DNA from 3 places in the Phascolarctobacterium faecium genome. Region 3 is predicted to be linked to each of the others. Evidence: riboswitches for the same ligand, from Rfam matches in the RefSeq annotation. Region 3 holds a riboswitch; each other region holds the start of a gene.
What was found. Region 3 has a riboswitch for cobalamin ahead of PFJ30894_RS08740 (TonB-dependent receptor plug domain-containing protein). Riboswitches for the same ligand answer to the same signal wherever they lie in the genome.

Region 1: it holds a riboswitch for cobalamin, as region 3 does, so the genes downstream of both, PFJ30894_RS12055 (TonB-dependent receptor plug domain-containing protein) here and PFJ30894_RS08740 (TonB-dependent receptor plug domain-containing protein) in region 3, are expected to answer to the same signal.
Region 2: it holds a riboswitch for cobalamin, as region 3 does, so the genes downstream of both, nikB (nickel ABC transporter permease) here and PFJ30894_RS08740 (TonB-dependent receptor plug domain-containing protein) in region 3, are expected to answer to the same signal.

The regions. Positions count from the first base shown of each region.
Region 1 covers NZ_AP019004.1:1,926,351-1,934,539, reverse strand. Annotated here, with positions in the region: gene pyrF (orotidine-5'-phosphate decarboxylase) at 1-63, shown strand, start outside; gene pyrE (orotate phosphoribosyltransferase) at 65-640, shown strand; gene PFJ30894_RS09320 (hypothetical protein) at 758-991, shown strand; tRNA gene PFJ30894_RS09315 (tRNA-Trp) at 1,097-1,172, opposite strand; tRNA gene PFJ30894_RS09310 (tRNA-Gly) at 1,177-1,251, opposite strand; tRNA gene PFJ30894_RS09305 (tRNA-Asp) at 1,255-1,331, opposite strand; gene PFJ30894_RS09300 (DNA-3-methyladenine glycosylase family protein) at 1,519-2,160, shown strand; gene PFJ30894_RS09295 (hypothetical protein) at 2,378-3,160, shown strand; gene PFJ30894_RS09290 (MerR family DNA-binding transcriptional regulator) at 3,185-4,030, opposite strand; cobalamin riboswitch at 4,100-4,226, shown strand; gene PFJ30894_RS12055 (TonB-dependent receptor plug domain-containing protein) at 4,370-6,319, shown strand; gene PFJ30894_RS09280 (ABC transporter substrate-binding protein) at 6,345-7,313, shown strand; gene PFJ30894_RS09275 (hypothetical protein) at 7,359-8,141, opposite strand.
Region 2 covers NZ_AP019004.1:878,169-886,357, forward strand. Annotated here, with positions in the region: gene PFJ30894_RS04280 (M14 family metallopeptidase) at 1-607, opposite strand, end outside; gene PFJ30894_RS04285 (MATE family efflux transporter) at 795-2,117, shown strand; adenosylcobalamin (AdoCbl) riboswitch at 2,171-2,308, shown strand; gene nikB (nickel ABC transporter permease) at 2,423-3,367, shown strand; gene nikC (nickel transporter permease) at 3,369-4,199, shown strand; gene PFJ30894_RS04300 (ABC transporter substrate-binding protein) at 4,268-5,845, shown strand; gene PFJ30894_RS04305 (ABC transporter ATP-binding protein) at 5,870-6,661, shown strand; gene PFJ30894_RS04310 (ABC transporter ATP-binding protein) at 6,597-7,670, shown strand; gene PFJ30894_RS04315 (S-layer homology domain-containing protein) at 7,837-8,189, shown strand, end outside.
Region 3 covers NZ_AP019004.1:1,787,735-1,795,923, reverse strand. Annotated here, with positions in the region: gene PFJ30894_RS08745 (TonB-dependent receptor plug domain-containing protein) at 1-1,009, shown strand, start outside; cobalamin riboswitch at 1,228-1,404, shown strand; gene PFJ30894_RS08740 (TonB-dependent receptor plug domain-containing protein) at 1,602-3,554, shown strand; gene PFJ30894_RS08735 (ABC transporter ATP-binding protein) at 3,699-4,544, shown strand; gene PFJ30894_RS08730 (hypothetical protein) at 4,643-6,211, shown strand; gene PFJ30894_RS08725 (ABC transporter ATP-binding protein) at 6,213-7,865, shown strand; gene PFJ30894_RS08720 (energy-coupling factor transporter transmembrane component T family protein) at 7,834-8,189, shown strand, end outside.

The DNA.
Region 1 (8,189 bases), 140 kb from region 3:
ACTAAAGCAGAAGATAAAATTGCTGCGGCACAAAGTATCGTAGCAGAAATCAGAGGTGTTTGATATGTTGCAAGAAAAAGAAGTAATGCAGCTTTTAGAAGAAACTGAAGCCGTGCTTCACGGACATTTTTTGTTGACCAGTGGTTTGCACAGCCCTATGTATGTAGAAAAATTCAATGTGCTGCAGCATCCTAAATACACAGAAAAGCTTTGTCAGGAGTTGGCTGAACGTTATGCTGCTGATAATGTAGAATTGGTAGTAGGTCCAATGACAGGCGGTATCCTGCTGGCGCACGAAGTTGGTAAAGCGCTTGATACCCGTGCTATTTTTACCGAACGCGAAAATGGTAAAATGACTTTAAAACGCGGTTTTGAGATTCCCAAAGGAACTCGTGTACTGATCGTTGAAGATATCGTTACAACTGGCGGCAGTGTTATGGAAGTTCTGGATGTTGTTAAAGAACATGGCGGCATTCCGGTCGGTATTGGGCTTTTGGTTGACCGCAGCGGCGGTAAAGTTGATTTTGGTATTCGTACTGAAGCTTTACTGCATCTTGATGTACCAACATTTAAAGAAGAGGACTGCCCACTTTGTAAAGAAGGTAAGCCTTTTACTAAACGTGGTCGTACCGGAAAATAAATTGTACAGTGTTGATAGTATAAAAATAAAGTCCGATCGCTTATAATAAAGTGATCGGACTTTATTTTTATATGATTTTTGTTATAATAGAGAATGCGTGTAAAAGGGGGAAAAAAGATGCATATTGTAATCAGAGATCATATTTTAGAAGGAGATAATCTTGATGAACTTGCCGCCTGCTTGCTAAGATGGATGCCGCCTTTAGTGCCGTGGATGCTTGATCTGCAAAATGAAGTAAAAGAGCAGGCGGATGAATATGGAAGTGAAGGCAAGGCACTGTTAGCTATTGTCAAAGCTAATCCTGATAAATATAAAATAGACTATCAAAGTAAGGACAGTCCTTTTTTATAATTAGTAACCAAGGGAGGTCAGGCATTACAGCTGACTTCCCTTGGTTTTATTTTAGACATATTAAAATAAAAAAGCTGCAGACATCGTCTGCAGCTTACTTTTGCGTGGCAGGGGCAGTAGGAATCGAACCCACAACCAACGGTTTTGGAGACCGCTACTCTACCAGTTGAGCTATACCCCTAAAATGGAGCGGAAAACGAGATTCGAACTCGCGACCCCCTCCTTGGCAAGGAGGTGCTCTACCACTGAGCTATTTCCGCAAATGGCGACCCGGATGGGACTCGAACCCACGACCTCCGCCGTGACAGGGCGGCATTCTAACCAACTGAACCACCGGGCCATTTGTCAGTAGTCCTGACAGATATAAATAATACCATAAAACCATGAATGATGCAAGGATTTTCTGTAATTTTACTAAATTACTTTTCAGCGGCTTTGCAAAATAACCGTTTTAGCGTATAATCATAAGTAATATCAACGATAGTACTGTTTCGTTGAATAACCAAAGTAAATAAGGAGGATGTATCATGCTCAAAACCCCAGATTGGGCTGCAGGAGCCAAATATCTGCGTGAACATGCGCCTGAGCTGATCCCATTGATCGATAGGTTTCCTGTGTGTGAATTGAAACCTGAGCCAAAGGAGAAGTATTTCGGGACATTAGTTACAGGTATTGTTTCACAGCAGTTACCACCTGATGTCAGTCTGCAATTACTGGAAAAACTAGGAAAATTTTTAGGAAATCCACTGCAGCCACAGGCGGTAGTGGAAGTTTCCATTGAAGCCTTGTGCGAACAGGGACTGGTAAAACAGAAAGCCGAATATTTGAAAAGTTTTGCTGAAGCAGCTGTTGCAGGTCAGGTAACTATAGAAAAATTTTCTGAAATGACTGATGCTGAAATAACTAAGCAGCTTGTCCAAATTCGCGGTTTAGGGCAGTGGACTATTGAAATGTTTTTATTGCTTGCCTTGTGCAGGACTGATGTAGTTCCTTCGGCAGATTTTATTTTTAAAAAAGAACTGAAAGAGTTGAAGGGGTTAGATGATATACCCAAACGTGGGCAAATAACTACGCTTACAGAAACATGGCGTCCATGGCGTTCTTTGGGGGTTTGGTATTTGTGGCAGGAAGCAGCATTTAAAGAACAAAATAAAAAAAACATTAAATGAAACAAATGACTCCTGCACCTATGTGTTGGAGTCATTTGTTTTTTGAAAATTAAATATTCATCATCAAAAGCTATGATAGAATATAAATAATAAGAATTGTGAATCCGCTTGTTTAAACAGCAGAAATTTAATTTTATTTTTGTAATTAAGCTAATTTGAATCATGATAATGAAAGTGCTAAATTATAAATTGTAAAATACAGAAAGGACTGATCAAAATGCAAACAAAAAGTATTTTGGCAAAAACAGCAGTAGTCATAAGCCTGTGTGCTTTATGCAGCAGTGTATTTGCGGCTCCAACCAGTAAAGGTCTTACAAAAAGTGAAGAGCTTTATCCTCAGGGCTGGACTGTAGGAGACCAGATAAAGTTTAAAAAAGGTACAACGGCCAGTCTTAATGATAATGGAGCTGTTATCAGCGGTGTACTGGCAAGTGATACCTATTTGCGTCCACAAGGGTGGCAGCGTATTATTAACGATTATTATTTTGTTTCTGCATATACTAACCGCAGCCCGTTTTTCCCGCGTTATTACAGATATTGGAACAATAACAGTACCTACAATATAGCACTTTCCAGTTATGGGCATATCCGTTATAAAGGCGGTACAGCTGTGACCTTCAGCGAACAGGGAACGGTACTTAATGGCACTATAGCTGATGAAACAACTGTTGGCCTTGGTTCAGAAAAATATGGGTTTATAGCCTTTAAAAGCGGCACCATCCTTGATTTTTATAATGATGGTGCAGTAAAAAAGGGGACTTTGGCAGAAGATACTAAACTGCGACCCGTTGGCTGGCAAAATAATGCCGTAGATATGGAGAATGCAGGTTTTGTTGAATTTAAAGGAAAAAGCATAGTCAGCTTTACTCCAGACGGTGAAGTAACAAACTGTACAGTAAAAGAGCCTTTAAAATGGAAAGACAATGGTGTAGAAATTGAATTGCCGGGTGGTTCAATAATCAACTTTACTGAACAGGGTGCGGCAATAGTTAAAGAATAAAAAAGATAAAAATAACAGTAGAATTTAAAATTCTACTGTTATTTTTTTGACTTTTACTGAAAGTTTGTTTAAATAGCTGCCATTATCATTGGTAACCCAATGATTTCTGATTGAAGTCATATAAAGATCGCTGACCGCCTGCAGGTTATTATCCTGTAAATACTGGTAGAGCATAGTGACATGTGGTTTACCGTACGAACAATAAATACCTTCAAAGTAAATTGTTGCATATGATCCTGCAGATTTAAGAAAAAAGTAAGGCGAATCAAAAGGCTGAGAAAATGATTGGTAAAAATACTTGGTATGGGGCCGTTTACCAGCTATAAAAGCAGTCTTATCAAGTATATAACCCGAAACATGATTGTTAAAAGTAACATAATCAGCCAAAGTTGATAAATGCTGAGCCGAGATTTTTGTTCTGATTTTTAAATCAGCATTCTGCGGAACCGGATCGCTTAAAAAAAGATATTCTTCGGCTTCTGCTGTTAAATGAACCGATTCTACAGGTAAAGATTCAGTATTTTCTAAGAAGTTGATTCTGTCATTAAGCTCACTGCGCATTTTTTGAAGATTAAGCAAAAGCTGATCTAATATATTGGCATGTTTGGCAAGTAAGTTTTTGTAATTAGATGTAGATTTATTATTAAGATACTCACCAATTTCCGGTAAAGATATATCTAATTTTCGTAACGCCAAGATGATCTCTAAGGAAAAGAATTGTCGTCGGGCATAATAACGGTAACCGTTATTATCAATAAACTCTGGTTTGATCAGGCCAAGCCTGTCATAAAAAAGCAAGGTTTTGCGATGAATATTACACAAGGAAGCCAGTTCTCCTGTTGTAAATAAATTTTTTTTATTTTTTTCCATAAATTTTCACCAACCTCTTGACTGTCTAATGACTATACATAGTATTATATCACACATAGTAGTAAAATGAATTTAATATTAAGTACTGGTAATCTATAACGAGTAAAAGTTAGTGAGAATCTAACACGGTCCCGCCGCTGTATTAGCAGTGATTAAAACTGCTTGAGTCAGAATTTACCAGCAACTCTATGTCTGCGAGAGACAGTATAGGGAAGATATGACAGTAAATTTTGTCTGTATCCTCCTTATCTGTTTTCAGAGAAGGAGGAGTTTCTATTTTTACGACTATATTTAAAGAAGGGTATCAATGAATTAAAATTTGAAAGGAAGTTGAATTTGATGAAGCAAAGCTTAGGAAAAAATACTCTGATGATCGCATTGATAACTGGCAGTGTCATCTGGGGGGGCACATCAGGGTATGCAGAAGAACCGGAACAGGTTTTCACACTTGATCCAATGATAGTAACAGCACAAGGTTTTGAAACGAAGGATCTAGATACACCGGCTGCGGTAGAAGTATATGATGTTAAACGAATAGAAGAAAGTGGAGCTAATAACGCATTTGACGTGTTACAGAATACCTTAGGAGTTACTGTACAGTCACAGGGATTTAACGGCGCAGCTATGGGTACGATGACGAGTAAAATAATGATTCGTGGAGCCCAGGTAGGAACTTTGGTTTTACTTAATGGAGTTCCTATGAATATGGATGGTAAATATAACCTTGAAGATATTCCCAGTGGCGCAATTGAGAAAATTGAGATCGTAAGAGGTGGTGGTTCTGTATTATATGGAAGTGAAGCAACAGGAGGGGTAATAAATATTATTACCAAAAAAAGGATAAATAACAAAGTTAAATTTTCTGCTGGAAATTTTGGAAAAGAGCGTTATGATATTTCTTTAGGTGCCGATAAATTCAGTGTTGTTGCGGGACTGGAAAATCGTGGAAAAGCTGATGGTATAAGCAGTCTTGCTGACGGTAAAACTACAGGTAGTATTTTTGATTATGGTAAAGGGGAGCGCAAAAGTGTTATGTGGAATTACCAGATAACAGATGGACTGATTTTTACTCATAATTATTCTAAAAATGAACACCGCTATATGCAGAAAGATGCTGTTAGCAAAAAATATACTGAGTTGAGAGATTATTATGATACAGACAATAACTTTTTGGTAAGTTATGATAAAGATGGTTGGAAAGCACATGTGTCGTATGGAACTCAGGAAAAAACTTATGATAAGATTTCACCTTCAGGAAACGGTTGGAAAAATCCTACTCTTAATAGTTGGCGAAAAGGTCATAATACGAATTTGAATATACAGAAAAAATTTGATATTGGGCAAAATTCTTTATTAGTTGGTGCTGGATTCCAAAAAGAAGATATGGATTTACGTGGTACTTCAAATAGTATGAGTTATGATAGGAATAATTATTCTTTATACCTTTCATATGATATGAGCATAGATGAAAAGCAAAATTTGCTTTTTAATATGCGTGAAACTTGGGCAGTAGGTTCCAAGGCAACAGAAACCAAAAAAGATGGTACTAAGGTTACAACTGAAAATGAGGATTTAAGTAAATTTACACCGGAAGTACAATATCTTTACAAAGTTAATGAAAACAGCAGTTTTTATGCCAAAGCAGGAAAATCTTTCAGAATGCCAAATTTAACACAGATATATGGAACTTCTAATATTTTGCCTACAACAGATCTTAAGCCTGAGCAAGGGACTCATTATGAAATCGGTTATAAATTAAATGAAAATAAAAGATCATGGAGAGTTGCATTATATAGTTATGACATAAAAGATTATTTAAAAGCTGCTCGTGACAAAAATGATGACATTTATTATGTTAATCAAGATTTCCGCAATACTGGTATTGAATTGTCATGTACTACTGTCCATGATAAAAATTGGAGCAGTAATATTGGCTTAACATATAGCAAGCCTCAGGCAAGAAATGAAGAAGAATATGGAGATTTAGGCTGGCATGACTGTTATGGACGTTATCAGATCAATGGTACTCTTAATTACAACAAAAATAAATTTAACGGAATGTTATCAGGAAATTTTGTAGGACATAGAATTTCTAATACTGCTACCGAAAGAAATATTAAACCACAGTTTTTTACAGACCTTGATTTATCATACAAACCTGAGGATAATCACAAAATATTTTTCCATTTAAATAATATTTTGGATAGAATTGATATTACAACTAACGGTGATACTAACTATCACAATCTTGGCAGAAACTTTATGCTTGGATATGAATATAGCTTCTAAAACTTAATTTAATCAGGAGAGATAAATGCGCAGTTTTATTTTAGTCATAATTATGATATTAGGAATAACGGGATGTAGTTTTGACAAAACTGTTTCAGTTACTGAAAAAACAGAAGTTAAAACTCAGTATCAGGTGGTTGATGACAAAGGTAATATTTTATATTTTACAGATACGCCTAAGAGAATCTATGCCACAACGCTCAGCCTTGAAGAAATTCTCACTGATTTGGTTCCATTAGAGAGGATTGCAGCCATTTCAGAACCTGCTGCTGATCCTAAAATATCGTTGATTGCAGATAAAGCTGCGCAGATTCCTCTAAAATTACCGCAAAAGGTAAGTGCAGAGCAAATTCTTGCTATTAAACCTGATCTTGTTATAGTGCAGGAAAATTCAAACACTGCATTTATCCAGTCCTTAAAAGATGTTGGACTTAAGGTCTATATTACAAAAATCCCGACTACGCTGGATATGGTACGAAAAAGAATCATAAAATTATCAGAAGCTGTGAATGAAAAGAAACAGGGAAGTATAGTTATTAAAGAACTTGACAAAAAAACAACGTTTGTAAAAGAAGTGACTGATACGATACCAGTCAGTGATAAAAAGATATTGATGGGCTATTCACTGCTGGGTGTTTTTGGAAGTGCAGAAGGCTTGTTCAACGATATTTGCATCAATGCCGGTGTAACTAATGGAGCTGCTTTGGCGTGCCTTGTCCGTGGAGAACACCTGAGTAAGGAAAAAATAGTAGAAGTCGATCCTGACGTTTTGATGTTCTCTGATTATAGTTCAACGCAGGAAGGCGATACAGTGCTTTTCAGGAAAGAAGTTTTATCAGATCCGGCATTGCAAAGTATCAAAGCCATAAAAAATAATAACATAATTATTATTAAAGACCGTTATAGATATGCTGCCTCGCAGTATATCGGTGATGGAATCTTAGATATTGCTCAAAAAACATATCCAGAATATTTTAAGAAGAATAAAAAATAAAAGCGTGACATAAATTTATGTCACGCTTTTATTACCGTTAAATGTTCAAATATCAAGACCGGCAAGATAACTGCCAACTCTGTCCTGTAATTTTTGGATTACCTGCTCGCGCACGATACTGTAAACATCTGGATTAAGAGTTATGGTATTAGTACCGGTAAACAGCTTGAAATCAGACGTTGAAAAATCAATGAATAAAATCTGTTTAAAGTTCTTTTTTGTTTCCAGGTAAAGTGCCGCAAAATTATATTCAATCAAGCCGTTTTTTTGAGTACAGACTCCAAGGCTGATATTACCCATTTTGTCAGAACAGGTATTGAATTTAAACAGAGTAAGCTTAGAATCATTTTCAGGCAAATTTTTTAAAGCGTTAATAGTAGCTTGCGCTAAAAGCAGAGCGTTGTTTTGCAGTAAGCCGTTGATGATTTCCAAGATAGCCTTGTCAGCTGTAAAACTTTCCCCGTGTATTTTATATTGCCAGAAAGCAGTGTTTTGGCTTACCCAGCCTAAATTAAGCAGTACTTCTGAAAATTTACTGTACCAGCCTTTAACGTCATAACGGCCAGCTGCATCTTTAGTATAAGCTTTGTCTGCCGCCAGCTGAGCCAATAAAGTTGAATTCAAAACATCACTCTTTTGCTGTTCGGTTAAATCAGCAGCAAAACTTTGCAGCATTCTGTTGTTTATGCAGGCAGCAGAATCAATGACAGAGTTCGTATCAGAAGACCGTTTTGAATGAAGCTCAGGCAGCTCTAAAGCTTCTATATAATGACGAGAAGCCCTTAGGAATGCTTCTTTAAAAATGGAATCGCTGATAAAATCGGACATAGACAAGCCTCCTCTAATTGAAAATGGAAAACTTAATATAACTACTTA
Region 2 (8,189 bases), 910 kb from region 3:
CTCGTTCGATAAGGAGAGAAGGGACACCTGAAATGGCGGCATAATTATAGGCACCTGTTGTAGCAGTTGAACGAACCATAAATTTCATATCCAGAACCAAGGCTACTTCGCGCGCTTTTGCAGAAATTTCAGAGTTGGGCAGCCCGGGATAATATACGTATGGATACAATTCTTCATGGATATCACCGCTATGCAGATCAGCATAAAAATCAGCTAAAGGGAAAAAATGTCGACTGAGCAGCCAGGCTGTTTTTTGTGAAAGTGTTCCGTTGACATCGCCGGGGAATTCCCGGTTGAGGTTTTTACCATCATCGGGGGTAACGAAAGCACTGCGTTCCCAAAAGCTTCGAATATTGACGGGATGTATTATAATCAGGCATCCGGAGATAACTTCTGGTTCTATAGCCTGAGATATTTCTATTGCCGCTGCGATACCAGGATATTCGCCACCATGGATGCCGGCTGTTATTAAAAGAGTAGGACCATCATTTTGACCGTTGATGATAGTGATAGGTATTTTTGTATTAGAGTCAAGGACAGGAATGTAAGTTTGCAGTTTCTGCCCTCGTTCTGCTTTTAAACCGCAAATATCCATAGTATCTGACATTTTTATAACTCCTTTGCTTATCAAGTTTTATTTTGTAAGTTTTGATACGATTATTTTAATTTTATTCTTGCTAATCAGTATAACATATGATAGTATGTTCATACAATACCTATTATCAATTAAACTCAAAAACATTTTAGAATGATAACTAAAATACTAGAGGATCTCGACGGAAGGAAATATATCAGTGTGTACAAATGTTTTGACAGACAGGGAATATTTGGGAATTACAATACCCTTTATGCTTTCAACGATGACACAGCCGCTGATGGGAGCGGTTAATACTGCTGTAATGGGACAGCTTCCTGATCCTAAGTATATAGCGGCTGTAGCCTTAGGTGCAATTCTTTTCAATAATATTTACTGGTTTTTTGGTTTTCTGCGTGTCAGTACCTCTGGATATGCCGCTCAAGCTTTGGGTTCTGATTCCAGAGAAGAAGGGTTACTGGCTTTTTTAAGACCGTTGTTCATTGCTGTGATAGTAAGCTGCAGCTGCATAATTTTGCAGAAACCTATTTTGACGGCTTATCTGTCATTGGTTGCTCCGGCTTCGGATGTAGCAGAACTCTGTTCGGCTTACTATGAAATTTTGATTTGGGGAGCACCGCTGGTACTGTTCAATTATGTGTCGTTAGGATGGCTGATGGGGCAGACAAAAGTACGTGCTTCTGTATTTATGCAGGTTTCAAGCAATGTCCTGAATATGATACTTAGTGTATTGTTTGTATTTGTATTACATTTTGATATTGAAGGAGTAGCCTGGGCTACACTTTTAAGTCAGCTTTATGGCGCTGCCGCAGGCTGTTGGCTAATGTATCTTTATGGTAACTTTGATTATAAAAATTTTGATTATAAAACCGTTATAGAGCCTGAGGAGCTAACGAAAATACTTTTGGTCAATACTAATTTAATGATTCGTACGGCTTGCCTGCTGACAGTTAACAATATTATTGCTGCTGCCGGTGCTGCATTAGGAACTGTAGTGCTGGCAGCGAATGCCGTACTGTTTCAGCTGAAAGATATCATGTCGTTCTTGGTCGACGGTATGGCTAATGGTGCTTCTGTTTTTTCAGGAAGGGCTCTGGGACAGAAAAACAGGGCATTATTTTGGCAGATTTTAAAAATGACCTATAAATGGTTGTTTGTGTTGGTGTTTCTGTTAATGCTTGGATTTACATTTGGCAGTACATTTTTAATAAATTGCTTTACAGACTTAGAGGAAGTAGCTGTGTTAGCAGAAACTTACAAATATTATGTTCTTATTTATCCTTTGATAGCTGGCATAGGCCTAGCTCTTTATGGAATGTTTACAGGTGCTACTTATACGGTTCCTATAAGAAATATGATGCTGATTGCTTTAGCTGTATTTTGGCCTGTGGAGAGACTGTTAGTACCTTTACTTGGCAATGATGGCTTATGGATATCGTTTTTAATATTTGTTGGGATTCAGTCTTTAATATTATTTTATTCATTGAGAAAGCTTGGAGAAAAGATTTATAAGATTAAATAAAAGTGTTTACTAAGTATATGGTTTGTGCTAATATTAATACAACTTAATAATTTTATCAAAGGTGCCTCAAGGTTGAATTAGGGAAGTCCGGTGTAAATCCGGCACGGTCACGCCACTGTAAGCGCATATTGCGTAAGTCAGATCGCAGCCTTTGATTTTTGCCATATCCGCGGGTGACGGATCAGCAGCTAGTTCCTGAAATTTGACTTAAATAGGCAGTCTTGCCTGTTTAAACAATATTTTATGATCTCCTGCATCCGTGGTTCATGGCTGCAGGAGATTTTTTTGTAAGGAGATGGGAAGCTTTGAAAAACAAACAGATTTGGGGCAGGATCGGGCAAATCGTATTGGTGCTTTTGGGTATCAGCTTTGTAACATTTGCTTTAGTTATGCTGTCGCCAGGTGATCCGGTCAGGCAAATGATTGCCGGTAATGAGGATATTGTTGTCAGTCAGGTTGAGATTGATGCGCTGAGACATGAATTGGGTTTGGATAAGCCTTTTATTTTTCAATATTTAGATTGGTTAGGAAGAGCGGTACAGGGTGATTTTGGGTTTTCCTATATGGTTAAAAAACCTGTTGTTGAAGAATTGATGCAGTCACTGCCGGCGACATTGATATTAGCGCTGGCTTCTACACTTTTTATGTTGGTGTTTTCACTGCCTTTGGGTATTTATTCTGCTGTCAAACGCAACAGTGTTTTTGATTATGCTGTGAGAGGTCTGACTTTTTTTGGTGTCTCAATCCCTAATTTTTGGATGGGGCTGATGCTATTGTGGATTTTTGGTTTAAAATTAGGCTGGCTGCCAATTGTCGGTGGCAGAGTAAGTCTGGAGACTCTGATTTTGCCAGCTACGACGTTGGGTATAGTTATGGCAGCCAAATATACACGTCAGGTAAGGACGACGGTTTTGGAAGAACTCAATCAGGATTACGTTGTCGGTGCTAGGGCAAGAGGCATGAGTGAAAGCTATATCCTTTGGCGGGAAGTATTGCCGAATGCGATGCTGCCTTTGATCACATTGCTGGGGCTGTCATTCGGCAACCTGCTGGGTGGTGCGGCAGTAGTAGAGATCGTTTTTTCCTGGCCGGGACTTGGTTATTTAGCGGTCCAGTCAATTATTTATCGTGACTTTCAGCTTGTACAGGGGATTGTTTTATGGATCGCCCTTATGTATATGGTCATCAATCTAGTTGTTGATATTTCTTATAACCGGCTTGATCCGCGCCTGCGAAAGGAAGGTAGATAGCATGGAGAATCTTATTAACGGATTAAAGAATAATCGTGCTTTTGCCTTTTCCAGTTTTTTGGTGCTGCTTTTGATAGGGATTGCGTTAGCGGCGCCGTTGCTAGCTCCTTATGATCCGTTGGAAGCTACGATGAAAAATGCTTATCTGCCGCCTTCGAGTGAACATCTTTTTGGAACTGATAAGCTGGGGCGAGATAATTTCAGTCGGGTTTTGTATGGTGCCAGCTATTCTCTGAGCAGTGTTTTGCTGTTGGTAGCGGTCATTTTTGCAGTAGGCACTTTGCTGGGTGTTCTGGCCGGTTATTTTGGCGGTAAGGTAGATACGGTTATTATGCGTATTTCTGATATGATGATTTCCTTTCCCGGGATGATACTGGCCATTGCTATTGCCGGTATCATGGGCGGCAGTCTGATCAATGCGATTATCGCTTTGACTATCGTTACCTGGACTAAATACGCTCGTTTGGCACGCAGTATGGTATTAAAGATAAAAAAACGTGATTTTGTCGAAGCGGCAGTTGTCAACGGCGGTAAACCGACACATATTTTGTGGAAACATATCGTGCCTAATATTTTACCGTTAATGATTATTACAGCAGCTTCGGATATCGGCGCTATGATGATGGAACTGGCAGGGCTTTCATTTTTAGGTTTCGGTTCGCAGCCGCCGGCTCCTGAATGGGGATTGATGCTAAATGAAGGCCGTCAGCAGCTGCAGACGGCTCCCTGGCTGATGTTTTTTCCCGGTCTGGCTATTTTTCTGACGGTAGTAGTCTTTAACCTATGGGGCGACAGTTTGCGTGATGTGCTTGACCCGCGTCAGGAAGATTAAGTTCAGCTGTTGAATAAAGTTTTATATACAGTCAATAAAATAAAAAGGATTTGAAAGGGAGATGTATGATGAAAAAAACTATTAAATTTACAGCAGCTGTTGCAATGATAGGCTTGATGGCATTTGCTTCAGCCGGTTGTGGCGGCGATGACAAAAAAGCTGCGGCAGCCAAAGACACTTTGAAATTTGGCGTTACTAATTTTGCCGACAGTCTGGAACCAACAGATAACTACTTTGGCTGGATTGTTATGCGTTACGGCTTAGGTGAATGTCTGGTAAAATTTGATGAAAAAATGAATTCTACTCCGTGGCTGGCAGAAAATTGGCAGGTCAGTGACGATAAGCTTACCTGGACTTTTAAAATCAATGATAAAGCAAAATTTTCAAACGGTAACAAAGTAACTGCAGAGGCTGTAAAAAAATCTATTGAACGTACTTTTGAAAAAGCCGCCCGTGCCAGAGCAATGTTTGAATATGACAATATCAGTGCTGACGGGCAGACGTTGATGATCAAAACTCACACTCCTGTTGCTACATTACCGGGAATGCTTGGTGATCCGCTTTTTATTATTATTGACACCAGTGTAACTGACCGTGATTATGCTAAGCAAGGGCCTATCTGTACCGGTCCATATATGGTCAATACGTACAGTAAAGCTAAAGCTGTTATGGATGCTAATCCTAATTACTGGGATGGCGAAGTACCGTTTAAGCATGTTGAGATCCCGACTATTGATGATCCCAATACACGCGCTATGGCCCTGCAGTCCGGTGAGATTGATATGGCAATCAATATTGCTCCAGGCGACATGTCGTTGTTCAGCAACAAAGATAAGTACAATATCAGTGCTATTGCTTCCCTGCGTGACGTATTGGCACGTATTAACGTTAAGGAAGGCAAGCCGATGTATGATAAACGTGTTCGAGAAGCGTTGCTGTCATCTTTGGACCGTGAAACCTACTGTAAGGTTTTACTGAAGGACACATTTACTTCTGGCGGACCGTTGATGCCGCCTTCTGTCGATTATGGATTTGATCAGTTAAAAGATCCTAATACCTATAATGTAGAACGTGCTAAGAAACTGTTGGAAGAGGCTGGCTGGAAAGATACCAATGGCGATGGCTATGTTGATAAAGAAGGTAAAAATCTGGAGATGGACTTTATTTTCTACAGCGGTCGCGCAGAATTGCCTTTGTTTGCTGAAGCTACCCAGTCCGATGCTAAAAAGGTTGGTATCAAGGTTAACCTGAAAAATGTTGATTACAATGTTTTGGACGGGATTGGTGTGCGAGGTGAATATGACTTGCTGATTTCCAATATTCTTACTCTGCAGGCAGGCGACCCCGAGGTCTTTATCAATCAGTACTGGAAAACAAATGTTAACGGTAATAATCCGCAGAACGGCAGCGGTTACAGCAATCCTGCCTATGATGCTCTGAGCGATAAGCTGGCAGTAGAATTTGACCCGGCGAAACGTCGTCAATTAGTAATCGATATGCAGAAAATTATTCTTGATGATGCGGCAACGATTATTTTTGGTTATCCGCAGACAAATATGATCAGTAATAATTCTATTGCCAATGCAGAAATTTTACCGTGTGATTATTACTGGCTGACGAAGGAGATCAAGCCTGCCCAGAAATAATCTGTGGGAAGAAGGGACACTGTAATGCTTTTAAAAGTTACAGATTTGGATATCAGTTACGGCAGCAAGGCTACCGTAACTGGTGCCAATATAGAATTGAAAAAGGGTGAGATTTTATCTATCGTTGGCGAGAGCGGCAGCGGTAAAACAACGGTGATACGTGCTATTATGGGCTGTTTGCCGGGTAATGGACATGTAAGCGGCGGCAATATCATTTTTGACGGCAGAAACCTGCTGGATAATACGCCGCAGCAATGGCGTGAAATGTGTGGGACTGAGATTTCTATGATTTTTCAGGACAGCGGTAATATGATCAACCCTATTCGCCGTATCGGCGAACAGTTTATTGATTATATTCTGACTCATGCGCCGCAGATTTCCAGACGGGAAGCTTATGATCTGGCTATTAAGATGCTTGATGATGTAAGGATGCCCAATCCTGACAATGTAATGCGCAGTTATCCGTTCGAATTATCAGGGGGGATGCGCCAGCGTGTAGGTATAGCTTTGGCGATGACCTTCAGCCCGAAACTGCTTTTGGCTGATGAGCCTACAAGCGCGCTTGATGTCACAACGCAGGCGCAGATCATCAGGCAGATCGTTGATGTTCGTGACGAATACAATGCCGCGGTGATCATAGTTACTCATAATTTGGGTGTAGCTTCGTATATGTCAAATAAAATCGTTGTGATGCAGAATGGTATGGTTGTGGAGAGCGGACTGCGGGAAGAGATTATCGGCGATCCACAGCATGAATATACTAAGGAACTGCTGGCGGCTGTTCCGGTTGTGGGAGGTAAGCGTTATTATGCCTGAGAACGTAAAATTACACCCGCATGAGAACTGTAACTGCGACCGTGATGGAGTTGCATTACCGCCAGAAATAGTATTGGAAGTAAAAAATCTGACGAAAAAGTTTCAGGTAGATGGCGGCAAGGTTCTCACTGCCTGTGATAAAGTAAATTTAAATGCTTACAAGGGACAGACTCTTGGCATTATTGGTGAAAGCGGCTGCGGCAAAAGTACTTTGGTCAGAACTATTTTACAGATCCATCCGGCGACAGAGGGCGAAGTAATATTTGAAGGACAGAACATTTTGAAATTGGAGGGAGAAGCGCTTCGCCAGAACCGCCGAAAAATACAAATGGTTTTTCAGGATCCTACAGCGGCTTTTAATCCGAAAATGCGGGTAAAAGATATTTTATGTGAGCCTTTATTGAATTTTGGGTTACTGAAAAATTCTGAAGTTGACGCAAAAGCTGCAGAGTTATTACAAATGGTGGAGCTGCCAGTGGAATTCAAAGACCGTTTTCCTCATAGTATGAGCGGAGGTCAGCGTCAGCGTTTGGGTATAGCCAGGGCACTTTCTCTGGAACCGCAGATTATTGTCTGCGATGAAGCCACTTCAGCGCTGGATGTTTCTGTACAGGAAAAAATTTGTGAATTGCTGGTACGGCTGCAGCGGGAAAAAGATATTACATATCTTTTTGTCTGTCATGATATTGGTCTGGTTGATTTGATGAGCCATCAGGTCGCGGTCATGTATCTTGGTAATGTAGTAGAATTATTGGAAAAAGGTCGTTTGTCTGTTAATGGTGTCCATCCTTATACTAAAGCTTTGATAAAATCTATCTTTAAAGTGGATTTCAAACCTGGAGAAAAAATTCAGCCGTTAGAAGGCGATATTCCGAGTCCATTGGCTTTGCCGCTGGGGTGCCCATTTCAGAGCCGCTGCGAGTATTGCCAGGAAATTTGCAGAAGCGAAAAACCACAATTGCAAGAAATTAAGAAAGGTCATTTTGCAGCCTGTCATTTTGTTAAATAATTTTTTAGTATATTGCAGCAGTCTTAATGGGTGCTGCAATATAAAAATATTTTTTGATGAATAAATACTTATTTATTCATATTTAAACACAGCCAAATAAGTACGCTTTTAAAAATATAAAATCGGTAAAAGTGTGCTTAGCATATATATTTTTTAGGAGTTGATTATGATGAAAAAAACTTTGGTGCTTGCTATGGCAATGGTGCTGGGAGTGACTGCTTCAGTGTATGCCGCTAATCCTTTTTCTGATGTTCCGGCCGGGCATTGGGCTTATGATGCCGTTAACAGACTGGCGGCAGCCGGAATTATTGATGGTTATGGCGATGGTAATTTTGGCGGCGAACGTCTGATGACACGTTATGAAATGGCACAAATTGTAGCAAAAGCTATGGCTAAAGGCGCTAATGTTGACCGCCTGGCTGTAGAATTTGCCGATGAACTGGACAGCTTGGGAGTACGCGTAGCAGCTTTAGAGAAAAAAGCGGATAATGTGAAGATTACAGGACAAATCCGTTATGA
Region 3 (8,189 bases):
TGGTGGATCTTATAAAATGTTCAATATAACATCAGATACTCAGAAGGGTTGGTCTTTTAATGGAGATAAAGATAGCTTAATTGCGGGTATTGCAATTAAACGTGATTTTTATCAAAATTATAAATATACTTTTCAAAAGTCTGATAGAACAAGTTTAGGACTTTATACGTCTTATACTCACCAATTTGCACCTAAATTTAGTGCTACTTTGGGATTGCGTGGGGAAGCCATCAATGATTTTGATACAGACCAAAATGTATTTTTGCCACAATTACAAACATTATATAAATTTAATGAAAATTTGACTTGGTATACAAATATAGGTAAATCATTTATTATGCCTGCAATGAACAGCCAATTCTATACGACAGATAAAGATGCACACAACTTGAAAAAATCACGTGGGTTAAAGCCTCAAGAAGGTTGGACGTATGAAACTGGAATGAAAAAGATAACTAATTCGAGTTCTTTAAAACTTGCCGTGTTTAATATGGATATCAGTAATAAATTTGGATGGGCAAGCGAAGAAGAATTAGGTATAGGTACGAATACTAAGGCTGAAATACAAATTAATAAAGGCGATTTTCGGAATACAGGCATTGAAGTTGAATATACAAAATTAGTTGGCGATAATTGGCGATATAATCTTGGTGTTACCTATTCTAATCCAGAAATAAATGATTCTGGTGAATGGGTACAGGACAATGCAAGACTTCAATTTGTGGCAGGAATTGGATATCAGAAGAATAAGTTTAATGCAGGATTAAACTATCTTTTCTTAGGAGACAGGAATGATAGCTATTATCATGAAGTTACTTCTAGTGGTAATAGATATTATGCTCTTCCAAATAGAAATATAATGAATGCTACATTACAATACAGTGCAGATAAGAATAATTCTGTAGCATTAAATTTCTATAATATTTTAGATAAAAAAGATGTCGTGAACGATTATGAAAATTATGGATTACCATTCAATTGGACACTAACCTACAATTATTCTTTCTAAAACTAAAATTAATAGGCGGCACACTGTGCTGCCTATTATAACTATAAATAAAATATTTTAAAACCACTAATATAAAAAATGTAGATAAAACGATGCAGCAGAAAATCCAGTACTTATTTCTTGAAAATAAATACAGAAATATTGCCCTAATAAGACACAATATGAATTTGATAGTATATATTGAAAAATAAATAGATTTATATTATACTTAATTAAATTAAATATTTCGTAAATCAGGTGACGCTAGTCTTAATAGAGAAGTTGGGTGTAAATCCCATACGATCCCGTCGCTGTAATGGTGAGTGAATTCAAATTTATGCCACTGGAAATATCTGGGAAGGCTTGAATAAACGTTGAACCTAAGTCAGAAGAACTGCCTGATTATTTGTTACTACTGCGTGTGACAGTAAGGTAATGTAGCAGTTTTTCTATTGTAGTTAAGCTGTTTTATGCCTTTTGCTTTCAGCAGGAGGCATTTTTATTTTTATTAGCCGATTGTTAATAAAAGTAAATACTATAAGGCCATTAAAGAATGGGTATAGAAAATGCTTTTATTTCAATAAATACAAAAAATTCTGAAAGGAAGTAGAGTATGTTGGAAAAGAGTATTGGTATAAGTGCTTTGATGATAGCACTGGTAACTGGAAATGTCATCTGGGGGGGTACTGCAGTACATGCTGAGGAACCAAATCAAGTATTTACGTTAGATCCAATGGTAGTAACTGCAACACGGACAGAAAAAAGAGATGTTGATGTACCTGCATCAACTACAATCCTGACTAGTGAAGATTTAAAAGCAACAGGTGCGCAGAATTTGCAGGTTGCTTTGGGGCGTGTGCCTGGATTGGTTTATAAAACGTTTGCACCTGGTGGTGGTGCTATGGGGACAATGGCTAATGAAATAGCCATTAGAGGTGTAAGTAATGGTACTTTGATTATGCTAAATGGATCTCCTATGAATTTGAGAGGAAAATATTTTTTAGATGCTATACCTATTGATAGTATTGAGAAAGTTGAGATAGTAAAAGGTGGGGGATCCGTGCTTTACGGTAGTGAAGCAATGGGCGGTGTTATTAATATTATAACTAAACAAGATTTTAAAAATTCAGTAACTGCCGGAGTTGGTAATTACGGTCAACAAAAATACAATGCTACTGTTAATGCTGATAAATTAAGCGTTGGTTATAACTTGGAAAAATGGGGAAAGGTTGATACAATTTCACGTTCACATGATAAAGGTGACAAACATACAGATATGAACAGTTCTCATAAAAATAATTTATTTTTGAACTATAAAATTAATGATAACTGGAATTTTTTATATAATTATTTTGAAACAAATGTAAAATATGATACATGGTTTGATGATGGATATAAAAGCGTTCCCAAAGGCGGAGCATTGCAACAGAATAGAGAATATGTAACAAAGCAAAATTTAATGCAGATGACATATCAAGATGACAGTGTTAAGGGGAATTTCTATTATAACCAGAATAAATTAATGGCAGATGGATATACTAATTACACAACAAGCGGTGCTTATTCTGGAAAAATGTATGATACAGATGAGAAAAATCGTACATATGGAGCTGATATACAAAAAAAGTGGGAGTTTGGAAATAAAGCCAATTTGATTTTGGGAAGCAGTTATCAAAATGAGTTTTATGATGATTATGGTAAAGATGGCCATAAATCTCCTGATCAAGTAACGTCAAGAAATATTTATGCTGTTTATGGGCAATATGACTACAAATTTGATGAAAAAAATGAATTTATTTTTGGGGCACGTGAAACATGGACTACTGGTGGGTATAAAGACCAGAATTATGATAATTTTAGTATGTCTGGTCAGTATTTGCATAAATTAACAGAAAATGATTCATTGTATGCTAGTGTTGGACAATCATTTATTATGCCTACTTTTTCACAAATGTATGGTGCTAGTGACAGTGCTGTCTCTAATCCCGATTTAAAGCCGCAAAAAGGAACTAATTATGAATTAGGATGGAAGCGGGTTAGTGACAATCATAGTTGGAAAGCAGCTATTTATCATATTGATATCACAGATAATATTACTGCAACCTGGGATAGTAGTAAAACGGAATATAAATATACTAATGAAGATTTTAAAAATACAGGTGTGGAAATAACTTGTGATATTATTGGTAAAGATGGATTTACTTATAATTGGGGCATAAATTATGGTGATCCTAAGGTTAAGGGAACTAAAAAGCCCTATTGGGATAGAAAGTATGGAAGATGGCAATTGAATGGTGGCATTAATTATACAAAAGATAAATGGATAACAAGTTTACAAGGTACTTATTTAGCTCAAAGGGTTGAGACTCCTAGCAGTAAGCAGTCGTTTAGTGAAAAACCTTATTTTCTCACAAGTCTGACAACTACCTATAATGCTGATAAACAAAACTCTATTTCGCTGACACTGGATAATTTGCTTAATAGAGAAGACAATTTAAGTCATAGTGGATCAGAATATTATTCTACTCCTTTCAATTTCTTGCTGAGCTATAATTATAAATTTTAAAATATTATAGGCGGCGTTGAAAGCCGCCTATATAACTTGATTTCAGACATAAGTTTTAATATAACATTTGATTTAGGAAATAGCAGAGATTTACTTTTAATATAAACTTATCTTAAAATAGTTTTATAAAATCAGGAGGCTATTATGACAGAAACTATTATTGAACTGAGAGATTTATCGATTGGCTATGGAAATAAAAAAGTTCTGCAAAATATTAATGCCAAGATAAATAAAGGCGAGATAGTAGGTATTATTGGTTGTAATGGCGCTGGCAAAAGTACACTGCTGAAAACGATCCGCGGTTTGCTGTCAAAGCAAAGCGGTGATATTTTGTATTTTGGTCGTAATCTGGAAAGCTTTGCTGAAAAAGAACTGGCTCGTGAGGTTGCTTACTTGCAGCAAAGTGTAGAAGTTGGGTTTGGCTATACTGGTAAAGATATAGTGCTTGCAGGACGTTATCCTTATATGAAGTGGTGGAAAGGCGAAAGTATCGCCGATGAAGAATTAGCGCTAAAATGTATGGAATATACCGGTACTAGAGAATTAGCAGAGAGGCCAGTAAATGAAGTCTCCGGCGGGCAAAAACAGCGGATTTTGCTGGCTAAGGTTTTGGCGCAGCAAACGCCGATTTTATTTTTAGATGAACCTACAACAGGATTAGATATGGTCTATCAGGAAGAGATTTTTCGCTTTAGTAAATCATTAACTGAAATGGGAAAAACTATCTTAATGGTAGTTCATGAATTGAATTTGGCTGCTAAATACTGCAGTAGAATAATTTTATTGGGAGACGGTACTGTTATTGCTGACGGAAAGCCTGACGATGTATTTACGGAGACTGTTTTGAGTAAAGCTTATCATGCTCCAGTCAGAGTTATTCGTAGCCACAACACAAATGAGATAATTGAAATAAGTACAAAAGAGGACAGCAGCAGATACCAGCGCGATAGAGAATTGCTGGAACTTATTTGCTGCAAGGGATATGTATGATAAAAAGGAATTTTTGTTGGATTGTGATAGCTGTTTTTATGCTTTCGCAGACTGCGTTTGCAGAAGGTATAAATTTAGAAACCGTTTATCCTTATAGTTTGGAACATAAAAATATTTATAAAACTGTGGGGAGTGCAACTAATCCATTCTATATAAATATTGAAAGCTATGATGCACCTGAACCTCAGGATGTCAATGTAGAAATTCTATTGCCGGAAGGTTTGACTTTTAATGAAGACGATGACTGGCAGGGAGTGAAAACAGGTAAAGGGCTGATTATTAAAAGAAGTTGGACTTTACCAGCTAATTATGGACAGAATTTTGATTTACTTTATTTAAGGGCTAATGAAAAACTTACCGAAGGAAAACATGACATTGTTGTTAAAGTTAGCGGCAAGAGTTGGCAAAAGAATAATAATATTACCTTTACTCATGAATTTGGAGAAAAAAACGCAGATGCTATAAACCTACAAGAAAAACAGTTGGACAGTTCCAAATTTAACTGGTATATCCAATCTGTTACTTTGCCTGTAGATAATTTGGGAAATAAAGATGATCGTATCCAAGAGAGAACTATTTATATTAAAGACACTGCCTTAGAATCTTTTCGTAATAGAATGACTGGGGATGGTGCTACTAATTGGGCGGCTGTTTTTAATCATCCGGCAGCACATCTGCTGTTAGAGATGCGTAATCCGCAGCAGGATACAAGAATCTTGAAATTTAGAGCTGAGTTGATAGATAAGTCTACTGGAGAAACAGCTGTTGGATTATGTACTGCCAGTCAGAGTGATAATGAAACTGAGCATGGGTGGTCTGGGAAATCAGGAATAGAAGATGCGTCTACGGCGATGATATCATTAGACGGCAAGAAAAGTCAGGCTTTTATTATACCCTTATATGTAGATTATTTCAGAGTTGTGGAAGGTGAATATAATTTACGTGTGACTGTATTCGGTAATGGGCAGGAAAAAATACAGGAGGTACCCATAACTATTGCTAAAAAACGTAGTATGGGTTTATTTGCTGTAGCTTTTTCATTTGGTTGTTTTATTTTAGTCTGTTTAACAATTGGTCAATTAAAAAAATGTATTTTTGATATTGGCGCTAAAGGCGCTATTACTATTGCGTTGTTTGCGGCTGTGGCTTTTGGCAGCATTGTTGTGCCGACGACTTTATTTGGTGATTTGCTGCATGTGTTTTTAGGGCCTTTTTCCGGATTGCTTACAGGAGTATTGAACGGGGTTTTGTTATACCTTTTAGTTATGTCTTTACTGGTTATTTACAGAAAGCCGGGTATAGTGGCACTCATGTTTTTATTGAAGTGGATGTTAGCAGGACTTATGTTTGGCCGCTTTACTCCTCTTGGTATACTAAGTTATATGGTATATATAGTTGTGTTGGAAAGCATTTTGTATATCAGTGGATTTTATAGAAAACAAGAATTGACCTCGGGATATGTTTTTATAGTTGCTATATTGATTGGTACTGCGGATGCATTTATAACGATGATTAATTTAGAACAAATGATGTTTTTTTACAGATTATATTATGCTGATTGGTATATCGGTCTTTATATGCTTATCAACGGTTTACTCTACAGCAGTATTGGTTCGTGGCTTGGCTATAAGGTTGGAATAAAATTGCAGCAGGTTATGGGAGAATGATATGCTGAGAATAAGTGACGTTTCATACCGATATAAAACACGCAAAATTCCTACATTAAAACATTTGTCTCTGCATGTAACAGAAGGCGAAATGCTGCTTTTGGCCGGTTGCAGCGGTTGCGGCAAGTCTACGCTCATTAAAGCTGTCAGCGGTCTTTTAAATACTGCCGGCGCCGGTGAACTTGATGGGAAAATTTATCTGAATAATAAAGATACAGCGGAGATGACGCCTGAAGATATTGGAATATTGGTTGGTACTGTTTATCAATCGCCGGATGATCAGCTTTTTGCGATGACTGTTTCTGACGAAGTAGGTTTTGCGCTTGAAAATCAGGGGCTTGATGAGAATATAATTTCAGTTGAAGTACAAAAAGTATTAGAGCGAGTTGGACTTGCCGGTTTTGAACAAAATAGTATTCATACTTTATCAGGAGGACAAAGGCAGCGATTGGCTCTGGCTTCAGTACTCATCACGAAACCTAAGCTTTTGGTTTTAGACGAACCGGTAAGTCAGATGAATCCACAGGGTGTTGAGGATTTTTTGCAATTATTAGTATCTTTAAATCGTATAGACGGTATAACTATCATTGTAGTTGAACATCGTGTCAATGAACTTGCAAAATATTTTCCGCGTCTGGCAGTGATGTTTGAAGGTGAAGTTATTTATGATGGTCCAATAGAACTAGCCTGGCAAAAAATTGGTTCTGCAGAGAAATATGGTTTGAGAGAGCCGCAAAAAGTTAAATTGTGCCGGTTTCTGCATTTGTCTAAACTGATAGACGAAACGAGTAAAGTTGTTGATTTGATCAAAAGCGAATGTAAAATAGAAAAAACAGCACTGACCGTAAGATCAAAAAAAGCTTGTAGTGAAGCAATCGTAACTGGCAAGGCCATAAGGTATCGTTATCCTGGTTCTACAAGCGATACGTTGCAAGGTATAGATTTTGAGCTTTATAAAGGTGAAACTGTAGCGCTGATGGGGTTTAACGGTGCAGGAAAAAGCACATTGATCAATTTGTTGGGTGGATTAGCAGAACTGTCGTCAGGCGAACTGGATTTGTTGGGTGGAACGGTTGGAGAACGAGCATATGAAATAGGCTATTTACGTCAGGAACCTGACTTAATGTTGTTGGCTGACAGTGTTTGGGAAGAATTAACATGGAAAAATAAAAAAGTTAGGAAAGAGGTTGTATGGGAGCTTCTTGAAAAACTAAAACTGGAAAATAATACGAATGATTTTCCACTCGCATTAAGTAAAGGGCAGCGTTTAAGGGTAGTTTTGGGAGCCTTGCTGGCAAGAAATCCCAAACTACTGCTTTTGGATGAACCAACAACGGGTCAAGATCAACAAAGTCTTGAAGAAATAAAAAAACTCATAGCATATTTTTCTCAAATGGGCGGCTGCGTTCTTTTTTGTACGCATGATATAGAGTTGGCATCAGAAATTGCAGATAGAGTGATTATTATGGCAAACGGTAAACTTATTGCAAATGGAGCGCCGGAAGTTATTCTATCTGATAGATGGATACTGTCAGCTGGCGGTTTAACTGTTCCGCCATTATTAGAAGTTTCCGAGGCGTTGTTATTACCCAAATGTATTACAGTAGAGGGGGTTGGACGTTATGTCAGTACGGCAGTTATGGGAAGGTTGTGATGCTGCAGTATGGGCACGGAAATTGGATGGAAGAACTAAATTGCTTATTTTGTTTTTAGTTGCGGTACTGGCTATAGTTGTTGATAACCCCAGAACATTGTTTTTACTTTTTACTGCGACGTTATTACTGCATTTGTCAGCTCGTACATCTATTTATAAGTGGCAGGTTTTAGCAATTTTATTATTACTGGGTTTATGGGGGTCTATGTTTAGCCAGGCGCTGTTTTTTGCGCAAACACCAAGGACTCCTTTATTTGTTATAATTGAACCAACTATGCCTGTTTTAGGACAAATAACAGGCGGTTTGTATATTTACCGCGAAGG